Regions from separate parts of the Streptomyces profundus genome, predicted to be linked through region 1. Evidence: riboswitches for the same ligand, from Rfam matches in the RefSeq annotation. Region 1 holds a riboswitch; each other region holds the start of a gene.

Region 1 (7,203 bases):
AAGAGGATGTTGGCGATCTCCTGGTTCCGCTTGCCCTCGGTGGCGAGTTCGGCGACGCGCCGCTCCCTGGGGGTCAGCCCGGAGGCGTTGGTCCGGGGCGAGGCCCCGATGCGGACGCCCATGGCGGCCAGCTCCTGACGGGCGCTCCGCCCCAGCGCGGTGAGCCCGGCGGCCTCGGCTATGTCGTCGGCGGTGCGCAGGCGTTGGCGGGCGCTGGTGGTCAGCCCCGACTCCCTGAGCGCCGTGCCGAGTCGCAGCAGGACCGAGCAGCGCACCTTGGGGGTGGCCGCGTCGTCGAGGAGCGCCACGGCCTCCTCAAGCGAGTCGATGGAACGGGTTCCCGCGACGGTGCGGGCGTGGGCGCACAGGGCCGTCGCGGTGAGCTCGGGGGCGCCGAAGGCACGGGCCTCGGCGAGGTACCCGGTCGCCAGGCGGCGCGCCTCGTCCGGCCTGCCGAGTTGGAGGAGCCCGTGCACCGCCTGCGGGGCCGGGCTGAAGGACGGGCTGGTGGCGCCCCACTCGTCGAGCAGCCGGATGGCCCTCAGCAGGTCGTCGACGCCGACGGCGACATCGCCCCCGACCAGCCGCACCCGCGCCCTGGCCGTCAACAGCGGGATGAACGCGGCCTGGTAGGGGGGTTCAGGGACGGCGCCATAGCGATCGAGGGCGCGCTCGGCGAGCGCGATCTGATGGCGTTCGAGACTTACCGAGACCAGCGCCAGGACGGCGTAGGGCCGCCCCAGGCCGAGGGGCTGGCCGGCGGCGCTCCCGCGCAGCGCGGCGCGGGCGTCGCCCTCCGCCTCGGCGAGGGTGCCGCCCTTGGCGTTGGCGTAGGCGCGCAGGGCCCGCAGGTCGCTGAGCGCGCGGTGGTCGCCGAGCGCCTCGACCTGCTGGATGGCGCCGTCGAGCACCGTTCTGGCCTCGGCGTAGCGGCAGCAGTGCACCAGGCAGAAGGCGATGAGCCAGGGGGCGCGGGCGCCCCCGTCACCGGCGTGCACCGTCACGCGGTCGGTGAGCACCTCCTGGCAGAGCCGGGTGACCTGGTCGGCGCTCCGGCCGACGATCAGCGCCTCGTAGGCCCGTTGGACGCGCTCGCCCTGGGAGTCGGCGCTCTGGTCCTGCCCCCGCGGGGCGGTGGGGGTCACGAGCGCGCGCATCGCTGGCAGCAGCTCCGTGATCCTGGCCTGTTCCTCGGCGACCCGGCGGGTGAGCTCGCCGTGCCCGCCGCCGATGACCTCGTGGGCCGCGCGCAGCACGTCGAGCGCCTCCCCGTAGCGGACGGCGACGCTCAGCGCGCTGCTGAGCCGGAGGGCGATCGCGGCCCTGCGGTCCGGCTCCCTGGTGAGCTCCGCCGCGCGCCTGAGCCGGTCGAGTCCGGCGGTGTCGCCGCTGCGCAGCTCGGCCTCGCCGAGCCCGGCCAGCAGCGTGGGCAGCGCCCGTTCGGGCACCGGCTCGCGCAGGGCGGCGCGGTAGAACTCCATGGCCGAGGCGTAGTCGCCCTCGCCGAGCGCCGCGCCACCGGCGGCGACCAGCAGGATGGCCGACCGGCCGCTCTGCCTCGGCGGCCCGTATCTGAGGTGCTCAGCGACCTGCCTGGGCTCCGCCTCGGCGGCCTCCAGGGCCTCCGCCGCCGCGTAGTGGAGACGGTAGCGGAGCGCCTGTGGCAGCTGTTGGTAGAGCGCGTTGCGGACCATCGGGGAGACGAACCGCAGGGGTGTGCCGGGCGCCAGCACGCCGAGGGCCCGCAGGGCGCGGACGGCGTCGGCGGTCTCGGCGGGGCCGAGGTCGGCGACGGCGGCCAGTTGCGCGGTGTCGCTCGCCGTCCGGAGGACGGCGAGGGCGCGGGCCACGGCGCTGGCGTTCCTGGCCTGGCCCGGCGCGGCGTGCTCGATCCAGGTGAGGGTGGAGCGCGCCACGTTGCCGGTGCCCGTGCGGGCGATGCGGCCCGGCGCCGAGAACGCCTCGACATGGCCGGCTCCGCGCAGTTCCTCGACGAGCTCGTGGAGGAGGAACGGGTTGCCGCCGGTGGCCTCGAAGCAGGCGTGGGCGGTTTCGGCGTCGACCGGCCCCACGACGCCGTCGAGGAACTTGCCGACGCCCTCCTCGCTGAGGGCGGGCAGGCTCAACCGGCTCAGCCGCGACGCCTGTTCGAAGGCCACGGTGAGCTGGGTGAGGTCGGCCCTGCCGGGCCGTGCGGCCGTGGCGCAGCACAGGACCGAGCGGGTCCCCGGGTCCGTGGCCAGGGCGCGGATCAGGCGCAACGAGGCGGCGTCGGCCCAGTGCAGGTCGTCGACCAGCAGCAGAAGCGGGCGGCGCCTGGCGAGTTCGGCCAGCAGGCCGCGGAGCCCGAGGGGGAGGAGGGTCTCCTCCTCCGTTCCCCGGCCGTACTTCTCCCAGCCGAGGAGGTGGACCGCGGCGGTCATGGCTCCTGACAACGCGGTGTCGTCGTCCCGGGAGACGGCCTGGTCCAGCAGGGGTTCCACGAGTTGCCGCGCCACCCCGTAGGAGAAGGCGCTCTCCTCGACGTTGCCACGGGCCCGCAGCACGGTGAAGCCCTGATACTGGGCCTGCGAACGCACGCGTCGCAACAGCGTGGACTTGCCGGTGCCGAACCCGCCCTCGACGAGGACGAGTCCCCCGGATCGCCGCGTGCGGCAGGCGGTCAACGCGTCGGAAAGGACGCGGGACTGCCCCTGACGTTCGATGAGGTCGCGATACTCGGAAGCGGTACCGTCAGACATCACGCGCCACCGCCCCTTCATACCTCTGGACGGCGCATGAATAAGATCTGCACAAAAGTTTTGCAACTGCTACTGCGGCACTCCATGCACTTGGATTGCAAGTCAATGAACCCACAGCGATCATCCGGCTGGCCCCCTGACAGCTTTATCTACGGTGTAGACGGATTCGACTCGAAGGATCTTGAGAAAGACGCGGATCAGGCCGACCCGCAGCAGTGGTCAACTGCTCGGTCCTTCAAGGAATTTGAAGTGATCCTCTCAGAGCAGGTAAACGCCAGGCAAGCCCGACAGGCGCAACGAGGGCCCAGCATGAAGCTCGTCACATTCATGTAACACCAATCCGCGATATGCGGGATTATTTTTCCCTCGATGTCAGATTTCAACCGACTCTGCGGACCAATATGGACATTCCCTGGATACGCGAGGACGCGTTCCGCTTTCTCCGTGAAGTGCCCTCGGGGCGCGCGTCGGGCCGACCGCGGCGCGACGCCTCCGGCCGCCCCCGCGGGCCCGCGACCTTCGCGATCACGGACCGGAGACCTTCGGGACGTTCCGCGCCAACCGCGCCCGGGCGTACGCCGATCGCACGCCGGCGCAGACCGGCCGGCGTCCGCTTCGGCCCGCGCCCCCAGCACTCCGAACCCGCCGGCGCACAGGCGACCGCGCCCCCGAAACGGGCGCACCGAGGAACGGCGGGAAAAGGAGGTCACATCCGCTACCGTCCCCGGCGTTAAGGCACGCGAAGATCAACGTCCGACGGTGGGTCAGCGACCACCATAACCACGGCGTGCCGCCCCCGGGAACAATGTCCGAATCACAACGTGTTCGCACGTGTATTGGCAACCGGCGAACGAAACAAAGAGGATGGGCCCTCGACGGGGCTCCATACCACAGCAACAATCCGGGAAAGCGCGCAGTCTACTGCACGAAGATTAATAATTCGCGACGACTGGGAACCGGACGGCAGCGGACGACCCATGGCCCACTATGTGCTCACATTACATCAACTCCCCGACGTCTTTTGCCCGTCGACGCCCGGGAGGCCGGGGGGACACCGGACGATCGCACGAATGTTCGCCGCCGCGAACATCGGATCGCGGGCGGGACAGCGGGAGGGCCCGGCCGCCACACCCCGGGAGGCGCCGCCTCCCGGACGCCGGGCAGCGAACCACCGCTCCCCGGAGGGCGGCTGCTACGCTTGTTCAGTTCGTGTGAAGAGAACTCCATATCACCTCCCATGACGGGGAAGCCGGTCCAAGTCCGGCACTGTCGCGCAACCGTGGGCCACGACGACGTGGCGAGTCGGGTTACCGCATGGGGGGTTCGTCGGACCGCTGTCGCGAAAACAGGGGGGTGACATCCGGCCTCCCGCGCCGTTCCCCTCGTCTTCTCGCAAGAGATGGGGGATGGAAGAGATGTCGCGGTCGGTTGACACGTCGGGGAGACCGGTTCCCCGGCTCCCCAGGCCCCCCAGGCATCTGGTCGCGTTGCTGACCACCTTCCTGCTGGTCGGGCTGGTCCTCACCGGCGGATCCGCCGCCCCTACCGCCCACGCGTCGAACGACGGGGCAGCGGCGAGCAGCAGCGGCCGATGGCTGGCCGACCAACTCGACGACGACGGCACCCTCCGCAACCCGCTGGGCGGCACGCTGCCCGACTACGGGCTGATGATCGACACCCTGTTCGCGCTGCACGCCTCGGGGGACGGCGCGTTGGCCGACCCGATCGTCGACCATCTGGACGACCAGCGGCACGCCAGCGACTACTTCACCTGGGACGGCCTGGTGCCCGGCCAGGGCTACGACGCCATCATCGTCGGCGGCGCCGCGGCCAAGGTCCTGGTGGCGGCCGAGGTCGCCGACCGCGACCCGCGCGACTTCGGCGGCTACGACATGGTCGCCGAGACCCGCGACGCGATCATGCGCTCGGGCCCGGACAAGGGCCGGATCAGCGACTACTCCAAGAACCCGGACTTCGCCGGCTTCGTCAGCAACAACGCCAACATGTTCGGCCAGTCGCTGGCCGTCATCGGCCTCGCCGGCGTCGGCGAGAACGACCAGCTGGCCATCGACCGGCTGCTCAGCCAGCAGTGCTCCGAGGGCTACTTCCGCGTCTTCTTCGGCTACATCCCCACCGACGAGACCGGCGACCACGTCAACGAACGCGGGCAGAAGCTCTCCACCTGCGACGAGGGCAGGGAGTTCGGCCAGTCCGCGCCGGACGGCGACACGACGGGCCTCGCCCTCTCCGCGATGCTGGCCGCCCGCGCCGCCGGCGCCGCCGGGCTCGACGAGCCCATCGGCCGCACCGTGGAGTGGCTGCGCACCAACCAGGCGGACAACGGCGGTTGGGGTGGCGGCGTCAGCACCGAGGCGCCCAACACCAACAGCACGGGCCTCATCGTCCAGGCACTCGCCGACGCCGGCGGCGCCGGCGGATCGGTGACCCGAGGACGGGACTACCTGCGCGCGGCACAGGTCAACGCCGACTCCGACGCGGACAACGCGCTCGCCGACCAGATCGGCGCCATCGCCTACACCCCCGAGGACTACCAGGCGGCCCGCACCGGCGGCATGGTCGGCACCGACACCTGGATCCGGGCCACCGCGCAGGCGTCCCTCGGCCTCGCCGGGACCGGCTTCCACGAGCTGACCCGGGGCCTGACCCCACCCCCGAACCCCGGCCCAGGCGACGGCGAGGACCCGCCGCCGTCACCCCCGCCGTCCGGCGAGACCCCGCGCGACCCCGCCGACGACCCCGGCGACTCCCGTGGCGGCGACGGCACTTCGGACGGCGGCGAACGCGGCGCCGGCCGCACGGACGAGCCTGGCGGCTGGCCGGACGGCGACCGTCCCCCTCCCCCGCCCCCCGGTACGGACGGCGGCGAGGTCGTGGTCCCCGAGGAGAACGCGGCCGAACCAGGCTCCGACACCCCGGCCGGCCGCCTCGGCGCCTACCTGGCGGGGCAGCTGTCCAACGGCGACCACGTCGAGATCGTCCAGGACGGCGAGACCTACGTCGACTACGACGCCACCGCTGACCTGGTGCTGGCGCTGCGCACCCTCGACGAACAGCCCGAAGCGGTCGCCCGCGCCACGGAGTTCCTGCTGACCCCGGAGGCGATCGCGGCCTACGCCCACGGCGCCCCCTACGAGGAGTCCGACGCCGCCTACGCCGAACCCCTCGCCAAACTCCGCCTCATCGCCGGCTTCCTGAACCGAAGCGCCAACGGCGACGCCGAGGACGCCTCCGGCGGTGGTAGCAGCGACGACGCCTCCGGCGGCGACGGCCCGGCCAGCGACAACGGCGACGCCGAGGGATCCGGCACCGCTGGGAACGGCGATGCCGACGGCGGCAGCAACGGCGAAGCCGGCGACAACGGCGACCCGGAGGGCTCGGGCTCCGCCGACGGCGACACAGCCGACACGTCCGGCCCCGCCGGCAACGGCGGCGGCAGCGACGGGGCGACCGGTCACGCCGAAGGCTCCGGCTCCGCCGGGAACGCGGCGGATACCGCCTCCCGCGGCGACGGCCCGGCCAGCGCCCACGGTGACGCCGAGGGATCCGGCACCGCCGGGAACGGCGATACCGACGGCGGCAGCAACGCTGCGAGCGGTCACACCAACGGGTCCAGCACTGGCAGCAACGGCGAAGCCGGCGACAGCGGCGACCCGGAGGGCTCCGGCTCCGCCGATGGCGACACAGCCGACACGTCCGGCCCCGCCGGCGGCGACAGCGACAGCGACGGGGCGACCGGTGACGCCGAGGGGTCCGGCTCCGCCGGGAACGTGGCGGACGCCGGCAGTGGCGGCGGAGCGCCGTCCGCGCAGGACACCGCGCAGGACACCGCGCAGGAACTCAGCGACCAGTTGGCCGCGTTGCGGACGGAGGACGGGCGGTTCGTCGACGTCGGAACCTATGCCGACCCCTCCGACGGGACCCGCCGGCACGCCTGGGCCACGCTCGCGACCACCGCCGACGGCGGCTCCGCGAACGCGGCGCCGCTCGCCGTGCTGGTCGAGGCGCAGCGCGGCGACGGGACCTTCCCCGAAACCCTGACCGCCGACGCCGACGCCGACGAAGGCGAAGGCGAGGGCGAGGGCGACCCGTTCGCCACCGCCCTGGCGGTCGAGGCCCTGGCCGGCCACGCGCCGGACGGCGGGGGCGAGGTCACGCCCGAGCGCGGCGAGGCCCTCGCCGCGGCCGTCGCGGCGTTGAACGCCGCGCCCGGCGCCGACGGCCTGGTCGTGGGCGACGACGGCGAGGCCGACATCGTGCTGAGCGCCGCCCTCGCCGGCGCTCGGCAGGCGGCCGGGATCGATGTCTCGGACACCGCGCGCTCGTTGGGCGGCCTGCTCGGCGAGGACGGCGGCATCGCGCCGGAGCCCGGCGCGGAGAGCGAGCTGCCGACCAGCATCGCCGTGGCCCCTGGCGTGGCCGGCGCCTCCTGGACCAGCGCCCC
Region 2 (7,203 bases), 1.1 Mb from region 1:
GCGCCAGCGCGCAGCGCAGCGCCTGGTAGCCGGAGGCGGAGCCGGTGAGCAGCGCGTCCGGCACGGCCCGCCCGTCCGCCTCGCGCCGCCAGCCGAGTTGCCCGCCGTCCCGTTGGAGCCCCAGCACGAAGGCGACGGCCGCCCGCACCATCGGCCACATGCGGCGGCGGAACGTGTCGTCCCCCGTGCTCAGGTAGTGGTGCAGCACGCCGACCGCCGGGTAGGCGCAGAAGTTGCTCTCCTTGCCCAGGTCGGTGGGGCGCAGCGGATCGCCGTCGGCGTAGGCGGCGTACCAGGAGCCGTCCGGGTTCTGGTGCCGGGCGAGCCAGGCGTAGGCGGCGGCGGCCCGGTCGTGCTCGCCAGCGGTGTCCAGGGCCATGGCGGCCTCGACATGGTCCCAGGGGTCGAGATGGTGGCCCCTGAACCAGGGTATGGCGCCGTCCGGGCGCTGCACCCTGCCGATCCAGCGCGCGGTCTCCTCGGCCTGCGCCTCGGTCAGCACCCCGGGCAGCCCCAACCTGCCGGTGGACTCAGGACGTTCCACGGGCCCGCCCCTCGACGGCCGGCGCCGCCTGCGGCTTGGCGTGCGGCTTGGTGGGCGGCTTGGTGGCGTAGGCGACGAAACTCTTGCCCAGGACGGGGTTGAGCGCGGCCTCGGCGGCGCGGGTGGCCAGGGGCCGCTTCATCAGATCCCAGACCAACAGCTTGTGGTAGGCGCGCACCGGGAGCGCCCGGTCGTTGTCCACGCCCAGCGCGCACTTGAGCCACCAGTACGGCGCGTGCAGCGCGTGCGCGTGGTGGGTGCCGTAGGGACGCAGGCCCGCCTCGCGGAGCCGGCCGAGGAGTTCATCCGCCCGGTAGATCCGGATATGCCCGCCCTCCACCTGGTGGTAGGCGTCGCTCAGCGCCCAGCAGACGCGTTCCGGGCCGTATCTGGGTACCGTCACCGCGATCCGCCCGCCGGGCCGCAGCACCCGGACCGCCTCGGCCAGCAGGCCCTTGTCGTCGGGGATGTGCTCCATCACCTCGGAGACGATCAGCGCGTCGAAGCTGTCGTCGGGGAACGGCAGCGCCAGCGCGTCGCCCTCGACGGCGACGGCGCTGGCGCCGGCCGGTGCCTCGCCCGCGTCCCGCATCGCGGCCAACCAGCCGGCGACCTGCCGCACTTCGGCGCCGTCCTGGTCGAGGGCGACGACCCGCGCGCCGCGTCGGTAGCACTCGAAGGCGTGCCGACCTGCGCCACAGCCCAGGTCGAGGACGCGGTCGCCTGGGGCGAGTGGGAAGCGTGAGAAGTCCACGGTCAGCACGCGGTCAACCCTTTCTCTCGTCGGCCGGCCTGGGCCGGCGTCGGCCGGTGTTCGTCGAACGGGATGGTTGGCTGGACAGGTGCCCCTACGGTCGCCCGGAACGGCCGGGGCGGCCCCCGGCCGCGATCGCGGCCCGGTAGTGGGTGACGGTGGCGCGCGCCGTGTGTTCCCAGGTGAAGCGGGCGAGCACCCGTTCCGACGCCGCGGCGGCCAACCGTTCGCGCAGCGGTGCGTCCCCCAACAGCCGGCCGAGGGCCTCGGCCAGCGCGCCGGCGTCGCCCGGCGGCACGGCCAGACACGTCTCCCCGTCGGGCCCGGTGACCTCGGGGATCGCCCCGCCCGTGGTGGCGACCAACGGGGTGCCGGACGCCATCGCCTCGGCGGCCGGCAGGCAGAAGCCCTCGTAGAGGGAGGGGACGCAGGCGACTTGGGCGCTCCGCACCAGCGAGGCCAGCTCGGTGTCGCTGACACCCTTGACGAACTCGACGGCGCCGCCGAGCCCGAACCGCTCCAACGCGTCCCGCACCGGGCCCGACTCCGGACGGTTGCCCACCACCAGCAGATGCGTCTCGGGGCGTTCGGTGCGCAGCTTGGCCAGCGCCTCGACCAGGAACACCAGGCCCTTGAGCGGGGCGTCGGCGCTCGATGTGGTGATGATCCGGCCCGGCACCCGGGGCGTGGCGGGATCAGGGCGGAAGACCCGGGTGTCGGCGCCTATCGGCACCACCGAGACGCGGTCGGCCGGCACCGCGAAGTCCTCCACGATCTCCCGGCGCGAGGAGCCGGAGACGGTGAGCACGGCGGGCAGCCGCCGGGCGACCCGCCCCTGCATGCGGGTGAAGCCGTACCAGCGACGCAGCGCGTACCGGCGCCGGCGCCCCTCGGCCGCCGCCAGCTCAAGCCGGCGATCGACGGTGATGGGGTGGTGGATGGTGGTGACCAGCGGCAGGCCGAGGCGCCGGCTGCCCAACAGGCCGTAGCCCAGCGTCTGGTTGTCGTGCACCACATCGAACTCGCCGCGCCGCGCGGCGAGTTCGCGGCGGGCGCGGAGCGAGAAGGTGAGCGGCTCGGGGAAGCCGCCGGTCCACATGGTGGCGACCTCAAGGGCGTCGATCCAGTCCCGGTACTCCTTGCGCCCAGGGGTGCGGAACGGGTCCGGCTGCCGGTAGAGGTCCAGGCTGGGCAGCTTGCGCAGCTCGACGCCCGGATCCAGCTCGGGGTAGGGCTGGGCGCCGATCACCTCGACCCGGTGGCCGAGCGCGGCCAGCTCCCGGGAGAGATGCCGGACATAGACGCCCTGGCCGCCGCAGAAGGGGTTCCCCTTGTAACTGAGCAGCGCGATCCTGATCGGGCGATCCGCCCCGGCCTCCGCCGCCACACACGCTCCCTCGGTCTGCCGCCACCTACTCGCGGGTACGGACGAACACTACTCGCCGGGGGTCGGGTGGAATTGCGGCGGGTGGGGCGATTATCGCCCTCCGTCGACGCCCCGCACCAGGCGGCCTCGGGCCGCTCCGGGCTCCGCGCGGCCCCCGGGCCCCGAGCGGCCGGCGGAGGCGGGGAGCGGGGCCGTTAGAGTGAGCCCATCAGTTCACTCACGTGTGGGGAAATTCGGTGCGAATCCGACGCTGACCCGCAGCCGTGAGCGCGACGCCTCCGGCGCCGCGCGAGCCGGAACGCCCACCCGTGAAAGGCACTGGCTTCGGTCGTCGACTCGGCGACCGACACCGTCGAGGAGTACGGCGTCGCGCCCGGTGCCGCGTGACGCGTCGCGGCGTCATGGCGGTTGGCGTGCCGGCGACCGGCACAGCGAAAGGCTTCCGCGTGTTCATCCCCCGCACCTCGTTCAGGGGCGCGCCGCGCGGCGCCGCCGCCCCCGCGCGCGCCACCGGCCCGCGCGGTCGTGCGCGCCGGGCGCGCCTTTGCGCGCTCGCGCTCCCCGGCGCGGGCGCCCTGTTGCTCACCGCGCTGGCGCCGACCGCGCTCGCCGAGGACCCGGTGGCGCCGGCCCCGGCGGAAGCGCCCGAGGCCCTCTTCGGCGACGCCGACCCCAGCTACGACGGGGTGTGGCGGCAGTCCTACGCGCTGCTCGCCCAGCACACCTCGGGCTACACCCCGGCCGAGGAAGCGGTCGACTGGCTGGTCGGCCAGCAGTGCGCGGACGGCTCGTTCCTCGCCTTCCGGGCCGACCCGGGCGAGCCCTGCGCGGACGTCACCGCGTCCGAGTCCAACGCCACGGCGCTGGCCGTGCAGGCCCTGGCGGCCGTGGGCGGCCACGAGGACGCGGTGGACGCCGGCGTCGACTGGCTGACCGGCGTGCAGAACGAGGACGGCGGCTGGGGCTTCTCCCCCGGCGGCGCCAGCGACGCGAACTCAACCGCCGTGGTGGTCGGCGCGCTCGCCGCCGCCGGCGTCGACCCCAACGGGGTGGTGCGCGAGGGCAGTTCGGGCTACTCCGCGCTGGAAGGTCTCCAACTGGGCTGCGAGGCGCCCGAGGAGCAGCGCGGCGCGTTCGCCTGGCAGCCGGACGAGGAGTCCGGCCAGCTGTTCGCCAGCGACATGGCGACGGTGGACGCGGTGTTGGCGTCCTACGGCAGCGGGCTGCTCGTCGCCCCCGGGACCGCGAACACGCCCGTCACCCCGCTGGACTGCGCCGACGACGAGGCGGAGGCGGCGGCCGGGCCGGCCGGCGCCGCCCAACTGGTCGGCGCGCTGGAGCGGGGCGAGGGCCGGCTTGAGTCCACGCCCCCTGGCGGCGAGACCCAGCCGGACTTCGGCACCACGGCTCGCGCGGTGCTGGCCCTGTCGGCCGGCGGCCACCACGAGGAGGCCCAGGCCCCGCTGGAGTGGCTGCGCACCCACCACGCCGAGTGGGCCGACCACGCCACCAACCCGACGGCGCTCGGCCTGCTGGTGCTCGTCGCGCGGGCGACCGACACCTCGCCCACGGACTTCGGCGGCACCAACCTGCTGACCCTGCTGGCGGAACTCGGCCCCGACCCGGCCGAGACCCCCGCCGGCCACAAGGACGCGGCGGACAACGCCTCGGACGACGACGGCATGGGCCCCCTCCCCTGGATCATCGGCGCCGGCCTCCTCGCCGGCATCCTCATCGGCACCCTCCTCAGCTTCCGCCGCAAAGCGGCAGCCGCCGACGACGCGACAGCCTGCGAGGGCGACGGCCCCCGTCCGGCGAACGCCGAGGACGACGACGCGGCCGACGTGACCGACGGCGACAAGCCGACCGAGGCCGCCACGACGGGCAACGGCCCGGCTGACGACGCCAAGGCCACCGCGGCCAACACCGAAGACGGCGACGGCGACAACACCCGACCGGCGAACGCCGCCGTGGACGGCGACGAGCTCGCCACCGCGACCGACGGCGGCAACGGCAGCACCCGCCCGGCTGGCGCCGACGACCTGACGGACACCGAAGACGGCGAGGAGTCCGCCACTGCCGCCGGCAACGGCGGTCCGGCGAACGCCGAGGACGACGACGCCCGTTCGGTAACCACCGAGAACGGCGACGAACCGACAGCCACTGCCGCAACCGCCAGCGGCGCGGCCGAAGCGACCGACGGCGACAAGCCGACCGAGGCCGCCACGGCTGCCGCCGAAGGCGCCCGTCTGGCGAACGCCGAGGACAACGACGAGCCCACCACCACTACCGGCGACGGCCCCGCCGACGCCGGCGAGGCGGACGCCGCCGAAGGCGCCGTGGACGGCGACGACGAGCCGCCCGCCACCGCCGGCAAGGCGAACGGCGAGGCGGACGCCGGCGACAGCCCGGGCGGCAGTGGCGGGCGGAGTCAGCCGGACCCCGGAAACGGCGGCGAGAGTCAGCCGGACCCCGGAAACGGGCGGTGAGCAGGGGCCTGGCGCGTCTGCTGGTGGGCCTGTCGTTCGCCCTCGGGGCGCTGGGGGCAGCGCCCAGCGCCACCGCCGAGGAGCAGGCGTACCGCTACTGGTCGTTCTGGACCTGGGAGCCGGACGCGTCGGAGTGGGTGTACGCCGACCAGGGGCCGGGGACGCTGCGGCCGGCGGACGGGGCCGTGGTCGGGTTCAGGTTCGGGGTCAGCGGCGAGGCCGGGGACAGGAAGGCGCCGCGTGGGGAGACCGATGCGGCGCTGGTCTGCGACCCGGCGGCCGAGGAGCCGGCCGTCGTGCTCGTGCTCGACTTCGGCAGCGAGACGGACGCGCCCGGGGAGGCGACGCCGCCGGCGGCCCGCGCCGAGTGCGTGGAGCTGCCGTCGGGGGCGACGGTCGCCGAGTTGCTGGCCGAGGCGGCGCCGCCGCTCCGGTACGACCAGGCGGGGCTGCTCTGCGGCATCGCCGGCTATCCGGAGCGTGGCTGCGGCGAGGCGGTGGCCGAAGCCGACGAGGGTTCGGGGGACGGGAGTTCGGCCACCGCCCCGCTGCTGGTCGGGGTGGGGCTGGTGGCGCTGCTGGGGACCGCTGCCCTGGTACGGGCCCGACGCCGCCGGGGTTGACCATGAGCACCTCAGGGGCGGCGCGCGATCAGCGCCGCACGCGGGGCGCGTTGGCCGCGCTGCGGGCGCCCGTCGCCCATCGAAGCAACGCGCTGCACGCCGGCGCGTGGTGGCTGTGGGCGCTGGGGTTGGCGACGGCCGCCTCGCGGACCACCAATCCGCTGCTGTTGGGTCTGTTGGTCGCGGTGGCCGGCTATGTGGTGGCGGCCCGGCGCACGGACGCGCCCTGGGCGCGGGCGTTCGGCTTCTTTCTGGCGCTCGGCGCCGTCGTGGTCGTGGTGCGGGTGTTCTTCGCGATGGTGCTGGGCTCGCCGATCGGCGGCGTCCAGGTGCTGTTCACGCTGCCCGAGGTCCCGTTGCCCGACTGGCTGGCCGGGGTGCGGCTGGGCGGGCGGGTGACGGCTGAGGCGCTGGTGTTCGCGTTCTACGACGGGTTGCGGCTCGCGACCCTGCTGATCTGTCTTGGCGCGGCCAACGCGCTGGCCGATCCGGCACGGCTGTTGAAGTCCCTGCCAGGTGCGCTCTACGAGATGGGAGTCGCCGTGGTGGTGGCCATGACCTTCGCTCCTCGACTGGTGTCCGATCTGCTGCGGATGCGCGCGGCCCAGCGCCTGCGTGGGCGCACGGACCGGGGCGCGCGCTCCGTTCTGCGGGTGGCGCGTCCGGTGTTGGAGGGCGCGTTGGAGCGTTCGGTGGCGCTCGCCGCCGCGATGGACGCCCGGGGGTATGGGCGGACGGCCGCCGTGCCGAAGGGCGTGCGGCGCGCGACCAACGCGCTGTCGCTCGGTGGTCTGCTGGGCGTGTGCGCCGGCTCGTACGGGCTGCTCGCGGCCGAGGGGGCGGCCCTCGGGCTGCCGCTGCTGCTGGCCGGGCTGGTGTGCGCGCTGGCGGGGCTGTGGTTGGGCGGGCGGCGCAGCCCGCGCACGCGGTACCGCCCGGACCGTTGGGGCGTGCGGGCCTGGCTGGTGTCGGGGTCGGGCGCCGGGGTGGCGCTGCTGGTGAGCCTGGCCGCCGATCCCGCCGCGCTCCACCCGCCGGCGGTGCCGCTGACGGCACCGGCGCTGCCGCTGGCGGCGGCGTGCGCGCTGCTGGTCGGGCTGCTGCCGGCGCTGGTCGCGCCGGTGCCCGACGATCAGGTGCCCGACGAGGGGCCGGAGGTGCGGCGGTGATCAGGTTCGCCTCGGTCTCGGTGCGCTACGCGCAGGACGCGCCGCCGGTGCTCGCCGGGCTCGATCTGACCATTCCCGAGGGGGAGTTGTGTCTGCTGGTCGGGCCGTCGGGGGCCGGGAAGTCGACGCTGTTGAACGCCGTCTCCGGGCTGGTTCCGCACTTCACCGGCGGGGTGCTCGGCGGGCGGGTCACCGTCGCGGGGCGGGACACGGCGACGCATCCGCCGCGTGAGTTGG
Region 3 (7,203 bases), 700 kb from region 1:
CGTGTGGCCCCCGGCGCAGGGTCCAGGCCAGGCGTATCTGTGCCGGCGTCGCCCCGTGGGCGCGGGCCACCTCGTGTACCGCCTCGTGTTCGGCGGCGACCGCGCCCCGCTCCCGTCCGGTGCCGGCGATGGCGAAGTAGGGGACGAAGGCGATGCCCGCCGCGCCGCAGGCGCGCAGCACCTCCTCCTGTTCGGCCGAGGCCCCCACGCCGTACGGGTTCTGCACGCAGACCACGGGCGCGATCGTCCGCGCCTCGGCCAACTGCGCGGGCCGGACGTGGGAGACGCCGAGGTGGCGCACGAGGCCGGCCTCGCGGAGCTCGGCCAGGGCGCCGAAGTGCTCGGCGATCGAGCCGTCCCGGACGCTCGACGGCACCCGCAGGTTGACCACGTCCAGATGGTCACGTCCCAACTGGCGCAGGTTCTCCTCCACCTGCCCGCGCAGCTGCTCGGGCCTCGCCCAGAACCACTCGCCCGACGGGTCCCGGCCGGGCCAGACCTTGGTGACCACCACCAGGTCCTCGGGGTAGGGCGCCAGCGCGCTGTTGATCAGCTCGTTGGCGGACCGGCGCTCGGAGAAGTAGAAGCTGGCGGTGTCGATGTGGTTGACGCCCAACTCGATCGCCCGCCGCAGCACCGCGATCGACCGCCCGCGGTCGCTGGCGGCGCCGGGGGTGAACGCGGCCCGGCCGGTCAGGCGCATGGCGCCGAAGCCGATCCGGTGGACGGTCAGGTCGCCCAACCGCCAGCTGCCGCCCGCGGCGGCCGTCACGGTCTTCGTCGCCTGGTCCGGGATCGTCCGCCGCGTGCGGCTCTCGGGCGAGGTGTCGGGCAGGGCATCGGACATGGCAACTCCTTGATAACGACAAAGAGCCTCCCGGCGGGATGGGATCCCGGTCGAGAGGCTCGCGTTCGTCGCACACCCTAGCAGGGGCGAGCGCCGCTCCCGGGCCTGTGACCAGGTGGTCACCCGCGCCGGAGGCGTCCCCAGGGTTACCGGCGAGTCACTCACGGGTTACCCGCGAGTTGGAATGGCGGCCTTCTCGCCCGTGAACAGGGGTCATATGCCCATTGACGGGGTACCTCGCGGATCCATAGGTTGTCTCAGCCGTCGCACAAAGCCGTGTGCGCGTAGTCGGGAGATGCCCATGCGAAGAAGCACTTGGATTCTGTCTGGATCGGCCGCCGTCCTGGTGGCCGCCTCGGTGGTGACGCGAGTCGTGGTCTACCCGAGCGTGCACCAGCTTCCGGACGATACCGACAGCGTCTTCGAGTACACCGGCACGGCGTCGATGCTCAACGCGCAGGCGCTGGAGGCCGGCGATCTGGCCAACGCCTTCCTCAACGACATACCGGTGACCCTGGATCGGCACGTCCAGGTGGTCGACACCGACGGGGGCACCGCCGTCGTCACCGACGACGTCGTCATCAAGGGGCCCGACGACTCGGAGCTGTCCACCACCAGCCACCGCTGGGCCGTCGACCGCAAGGACCTGGACGAGGTTCCCGCGCCCGAGGGCTCCGAGGCCGAGGAGCACCAGGGCCTGGTGATCTCCTGGCCGCTGGACCCGAAGGAGCAGGACTACACCTTCTGGGACCCCACGACCGGCAGCGAGGCACCGGCGGTCTATGACCGCACCGAGGATGTCGAGGGGCGCGACGCCTATGTCTTCGTGATGAACCACGAGGGCCCGGTGGCGGACCCGGCCATCCAGGCGCGGTTCCCCGAGGCGCTGCCGAGGGACGTCCTGGCGGGCATCGCCCAGACCCTGCCGCCGGAGCAGCAGCAGTTCGACCCGGCGATGCTGGAGATGCTGCCGGAGCTGGTGCCGCTGACCTACGCGGCCACCACCGAGCGCGTCGCCTGGGTCGACTCCGAGACGGGCGCCGTCCTCAACGGCACGCTGGAACAGACCATCGTGGCGCAGACGGAGGGCCCCGAGGGGCCGGTGACGCTCGCGCCGGTCAACGCCATGTCCGTCGAGGGCACCGAGGAGGGCACGAAGGAGCGGGCCGACGACGCGGACTCGGCCGCGAACCTGCTCTGGCTGGTCCGCACGGTGATCCCGCTGGGTCTCGGCGGCGTCGCGGTGATCCTGCTCGCGCTGGCGGTCTGGCTGGAGCTGAAGTCCAGGAGGGGCGCGGCGGGCTCGGAGGACGGCCCGTCGGCGACGCCGGCCGCCGCCACCGACTGACCGGCCCGGAGATCCCGGAACCTCCGGAACTCCCGGCAACGAAAGACCGCGCGCAGGGGCGCTCGGCGGGTCTCCCGCCGAGCGCCCCTGCGGCGTCTCCTGGCGGTGTGGACGGCCGGTGTGGACGGCCGGTGTGAATGGGCGCTCCATGGGAGCGCGGGCGGGTTATGGGATCGCTCCAGGGAACGAAGGTCGGGTACGCGATCTGGCGTGGCGGGGGAGGGAGCGGATACCGTCGCGCCAGCCGCATCCGGTATGTGGCCGCTGGCAGAAGCTGGGCGCAACTCACCCCAAACTATGAGAAGTTGACCGGCTGTGGTCGGAGTTGTGTCCAGTTCGCTCTCCCCTGTTCGAGGATTCACGGCACTTCGAGACCCCCACGAAACCAGGGGAACCACCCCCCTCACCTCTGGAGCCGCAAATGAAGAGACATCGCTTGTTGGGGCCGCTGATGGTAGCGCTCCCACTCGCTCTGCTCGCCCCCCTGACCGCCTCGGCATCGATGCCGGCCGACGCCGCCGCCCGCCTGGCGGCGCCGGCGGAGTCGGCGGCGGAGGCGCCGGTCGAGACGGCCGCCGTCCCGTTGGAGGACCTCACCGCGCTCAGCACCCAGGTCGCCTCGGGGCTGCGCCGTCCCACCAGCCTGGTCGCGCCGGACGACGGCACCGACCGGCTGCTGATCACCGAGAAGCTCGGCACCGTCCGCGAGTACCACCCCGACACCGGGCTGGAGACCGCTCCGATCCTCGACATCTCGGATGTGGTGGATCCCTCCGGCAACGAGAGCGGGCTGCTCGGCATCGCGCCGGCGCCGGACTTCACCGACAGCCAGGAGCTGTATCTCGCCTACACCGCGCTGCCGGAGGGCGCGGTGACCCTGGCCCGCTACGGGCTCGACGACTCCTCCCTCGAAGTGCTGCTGACCCAGGAGCACGCCGAGTTCGACAACCACAACGGTGGCCAGATCGTCTTCGGCCCCGACGGCTACCTGTACTGGGCCATCGGTGACGGCGGCGGCTCGGGCGACCCGTTCTCCGCCGGGCAGCGCCTGGACACGTTGCTGGGCAAGATCCTGCGCCTCGACGTGAGCGCGAGCTGTGGGGATCTCGCCTACTGCGTTCCGTCGGACAATCCGTTCGTCGGCGTCGAGGGCGCCCGCGAGGAGATCTGGACCTACGGGGTGCGCAACCCCTGGAAGTTCTCCTTCGACAGCGCCGACGGCTCGCTCTGGATCGCCGATGTCGGTCAGGGCGGCTACGAGGAGATCAACCACCTGGCTCCCGGGCAGGGCGGTGCCAACCTCGGTTGGTCCTGCCGCGAGGGGCTTGAGGAGTTCGACCCCGAGCAGTGCCCCGACCCGTCCGAACTCACCGACCCGATCTACACCTACCCGCTGACCGGCGGCAACTGCGCCGTCATCGGCGGCCATGTCTACCGGGGCGCCGAGTTCGCCGACCTGGCGGGCGGCACCTATGTCGCCGTCGACTACTGCTCGTCCAAGGTGTTCGGCGTCCGTGCCGACGGCAGCGGCGGCTACGAGGGCGCCGAGATCGGCAACATCGGCGAGACCTCCACCCTGGTGTCGTCGATCGCCACCACCGTCGACGGTGAGCTGTACGCCGTCAACGACCTGCCCGGCGGGCTGCACCGCATCACGTTCGAGGGCCCGGCGGCGGCGAGCACCTGCGCGGTCAGCCTCACCGCCGAGACCTGGGGCACCGGGCTGACCGCGGACATCACCGTCACCAACACCGGCGACGAGCCGCTCACCGGCTGGTCGCTCTCCTTCGCGCTCGCCGAGGGCCAGCGGCTGGTCTCCGGCTGGGGCGCCGCGTTCACCACCTCGGGCACCACCGTGACGGCCAGCGGTGAGCCGCACAACGAGACGATCGCCCCCGGGGCCAGCGCCACCCTCGGGTTCCTCGCCAGTCACGGCGGGGACAGCTCGACGCCGAGCGTCTTCACCCTCAACGAGGGAGCCTGCGTCCTCGCCGACGCCTGACGGCGCGTCGGTGGCCACCGACCGGCCCGGGCCCGCCGCACCACGGTGCGGCGGGCCCCGCCGTCCCTCCGGGCGCGCGCCCCGTCAGTCGGGGACCACGTCCGCCGCGCGTGCGACGGCGTCCCGCGGTTGCGCGCCGGGCCTGGCGGTGACGGCGGCGAGCGCGTCGCCGAGATGGCGCAGCGCCGCGTCGATCCACGGCAGCCCCTCCGGCTCGGGCGACGCCAACGCCGCGAGCCGGTCCCGCTCCGTCTCCCCGTAGAGCAGCCCGGTCGCGATCCGCAGAGTCAGCGTGGAGGCGGGATCCCCGAACGCGCTGCCGGGCAGCGCGGCGACGCCGTGCCGCTCCAACAGGGTGGTGGCCAACGCCGCGCTGGTCGTGACGCCGCGCGCCCGGAGCGGCCGGCCGACGGGGGCGAAGTCGGGGTAGAGATAGAAGCCGCCCCGCGGCGGACGGCAGCGCGCGCCGGCGGCCACCAGCCGGGTGTGCGCCGCTTCGGCGACCCGCGCGTGCAGCTGCCGCGCCCGTGTCACATACGCCGTGATCTCGGGTGGTTCACGCAGCGCGTGGACGGCCACGGCCTGCATGGGCGCGGCCAGGCTGGACCAGATCTCGCTGGCGATCCCGGTCAGCCGCTCGCCGAGGCGCCGCCCCCACGGGCCGGCCGGCAGCCGCGCGAAGCCGACGCGCCAGCCGCCCACCGCGAGGGACTTGCTCAACCCGCTGGTGACCACGGTCTGTTCCCAGCCGAGCGTGGCCGGGCTCGGCACCGGCCCTCGATGGCCCAGCTCGGCGTAGATCTCGTCGCTGATCACCGTCAGGCCCCGGCGGGCCGCCACGGCCAGCACCGAGGCGATCCGCTGCTCGTCGGCGACGGTGCCGGTGGGGTTGTCCGGCACGGTCAGGACCAGCACCCCGGGGCGCGCGCCCGCCGCCTCGGCCCGGCGCAGCGACAGTTCCAGCAGCTCGGGCGCGGGGATGCCGCCGGCGTCCGCGGGGATGGGCACCTCGATCACTCGGCGGCCCAGCAGGGCGGCCTGCGCCGTGTAGGAGACCCAGGAGGGGCGGGGCAGCACCACATCCCCCTCCAACGCGGCCAGCAGGGCGAAGAGCAGGGGCTTGCTGCCCGGTGCGAAGAGCACCTGCTCGGGCTCGGTGGCCAGCCCACGGCGGCCGAACCAGCCGGCCGCCGCCTCTCTGGCCTCCGGCGAACCGACCACCGGCCCATAGCCGCTGCGGCCCGCGGAGGCGGCGAGCACCTCGGTGAGCCCGGGGGCGACGGGCAGCCCGGCCTCGCCGAAGCCCAGGTGGAGCGTCGCCAGCCCGGCCGCCCGTCGCGCCCGCACGGCCTCGTCGATCGCCAGCGTCGCGGAGTGCGCTGTCAAGGGGAACCACTCCTGTCCTGTGGTGGGTCGGCCGCCGGGAGCGAGGGGGCCGCCCCGGCACGGCCAGACGCGTCCGCCCATCCTTCCAGCCACCCACCCCCCGTCGGGGGCACCGACGCGCCCTCGTACGGGGTGAGTCGAAAGCCGCGTATCGCTCCCAAGCGCGTTGGTTACGGACAAACGGCGGTACCTGACAGGGGGGTAGGAAAACCCAACAGGGGTCCGCCGGGCGGGGATTCCCTGCTAATCTGTGGGGAAAGCGCCTGCGAAGTGGGGAAGCCGGTGAGAATCCGGCGCGGTCCCGCCACTGTGACCCGACGAAAGTCGGGAAGCCAGATTGCCGCTCGCAGGTATCACGCGAAGCCCACGAGGATGGAGCTGAAACGTCATGGGTTCCCTGCTGCCCTCACGACATCGTGCCCCGCGCCGCGCGCGGTGTCTCCCCCTATGCTCCCGCTCGTCCCCATCGGGCAGGATCCCGAGGTGAGGGCGCTGTAGCGCCGCACCTCCGTGCTTCCTCCCCCGGGCCGTGACAACCGGCCCTGGTGTGTTCCCGATTCACCTCATCCGGCGTTCCAGCATGCCGGAATTCAATCCGTGGCTCGATTCTTCGTCGAAGTCGAGTGGGCGAGACTGGGAAATTCAATGCGTACACAACCGGCGGGGGCTCCCCTGCTCGATTCCTTTCACATCTATGACACCACGCTGCGCGACGGTGCCCAACAGGAGGGAATATCCTATTCGGTCACCGAGAAACTCGCGGTGGCCAGGCTCCTGGACTCCCTGGGGGTCGGCTTCATCGAGGGCGGCTGGCCAGGCGCGTTGCCCAGGGACACCGAGTTCTTCCGGCGCGCGGCGGCCGGTGAACTCACCCTGCGGCACGCGGCGCTCGCGGCGTTCGGCAGCACCAGGAAGGCGGGCACCAGGGCCGATCGGGATCCGCAGGTGCGCGCGCTGCTCGACTCCGAGGCGCCCGTCGTCACGCTCGTCGCCAAGGCGGACCGGCGGCATATCGAACGGGCGCTGCGCACCGACCCGGCGGAGAACCGCGCGATGATCGCGGACACCGTGCGCCTGCTGGTCGCCGAGGGACGTCGCGTCTTCCTGGACGCCGAGCACTTCTTCGACGGCTACCAGCACGATCCGGACACCGCGCTCGGGGTGCTGGACGCGGCGGCCGAGGCGGGCGCGGACGTGCTGGTGCTCTGCGACACCAACGGCGGGAACCTGCCGCTGCGGCTGGCCGAGACGGTCGAGACGGTGCGGGCGCGGACCGGCCTGCGGCTCGGCATCCACTGCCAGGACGACACCGGATGCGCCGTGGCCAACACCGTCGCCGCCGTGGCGGCCGGCGTCACCCATGTGCAGTGCACCGCCAACGGCTACGGCGAACGCGCGGGCAACGCCGACCTCTTCGCCGTGATCGGGAACCTGGTGACCAAGCTGGATCTGCCGGTGCTGCCGGAGGGGCGGCTCGGCGCGCTGGTCGGCGCGGCGGAGGCGATCGCCGCACTGGCGGACATCGCCGACGACCCGCACCAGCCGTATGTGGGCGCCTCGGCGTTCACCCACAAGGCGGGGCTGCACGCCAGCGGTGTCAAGGCCGATCCGGAGCTCTAC

The links. Region 1 has a riboswitch for cobalamin ahead of K4G22_RS27240 (MSCRAMM family adhesin SdrC). Riboswitches for the same ligand answer to the same signal wherever they lie in the genome.
Region 2: it holds a riboswitch for cobalamin, as region 1 does, so the genes downstream of both, K4G22_RS23165 (SCO2321 family membrane protein) here and K4G22_RS27240 (MSCRAMM family adhesin SdrC) in region 1, are expected to answer to the same signal.
Region 3: it holds a riboswitch for cobalamin, as region 1 does, so the genes downstream of both, cimA (citramalate synthase) here and K4G22_RS27240 (MSCRAMM family adhesin SdrC) in region 1, are expected to answer to the same signal.

Annotation. Positions count from the first base shown of each region.
Region 1 is NZ_CP082362.1:6,299,164-6,306,366, reverse strand. Features, by position in the region: gene K4G22_RS27245 (helix-turn-helix transcriptional regulator) at 1-2,741, opposite strand, end outside; adenosylcobalamin (AdoCbl) riboswitch at 3,959-4,100, shown strand; gene K4G22_RS27240 (MSCRAMM family adhesin SdrC) at 4,229-7,203, shown strand, end outside.
Region 2 is NZ_CP082362.1:5,232,692-5,239,894, reverse strand. Features, by position in the region: gene K4G22_RS23180 (prenyltransferase/squalene oxidase repeat-containing protein) at 1-544, opposite strand, end outside; gene K4G22_RS23175 (class I SAM-dependent methyltransferase) at 531-1,307, opposite strand; gene K4G22_RS23170 (glycosyltransferase family 4 protein) at 1,393-2,685, opposite strand; cobalamin riboswitch at 2,890-3,009, shown strand; gene K4G22_RS23165 (SCO2321 family membrane protein) at 3,132-5,174, shown strand; gene K4G22_RS23160 (SCO2322 family protein) at 5,171-5,797, shown strand; gene K4G22_RS23155 (energy-coupling factor transporter transmembrane component T) at 5,800-6,966, shown strand; gene K4G22_RS23150 (ABC transporter ATP-binding protein) at 6,963-7,203, shown strand, end outside.
Region 3 is NZ_CP082362.1:6,996,403-7,003,605, forward strand. Features, by position in the region: gene K4G22_RS29365 (oxidoreductase) at 1-847, opposite strand, end outside; gene K4G22_RS29370 (porin PorA family protein) at 1,149-2,195, shown strand; gene K4G22_RS29375 (PQQ-dependent sugar dehydrogenase) at 2,647-4,197, shown strand; gene K4G22_RS29380 (pyridoxal phosphate-dependent aminotransferase) at 4,282-5,583, opposite strand; cobalamin riboswitch at 5,801-5,938, shown strand; gene cimA (citramalate synthase) at 6,229-7,203, shown strand, end outside.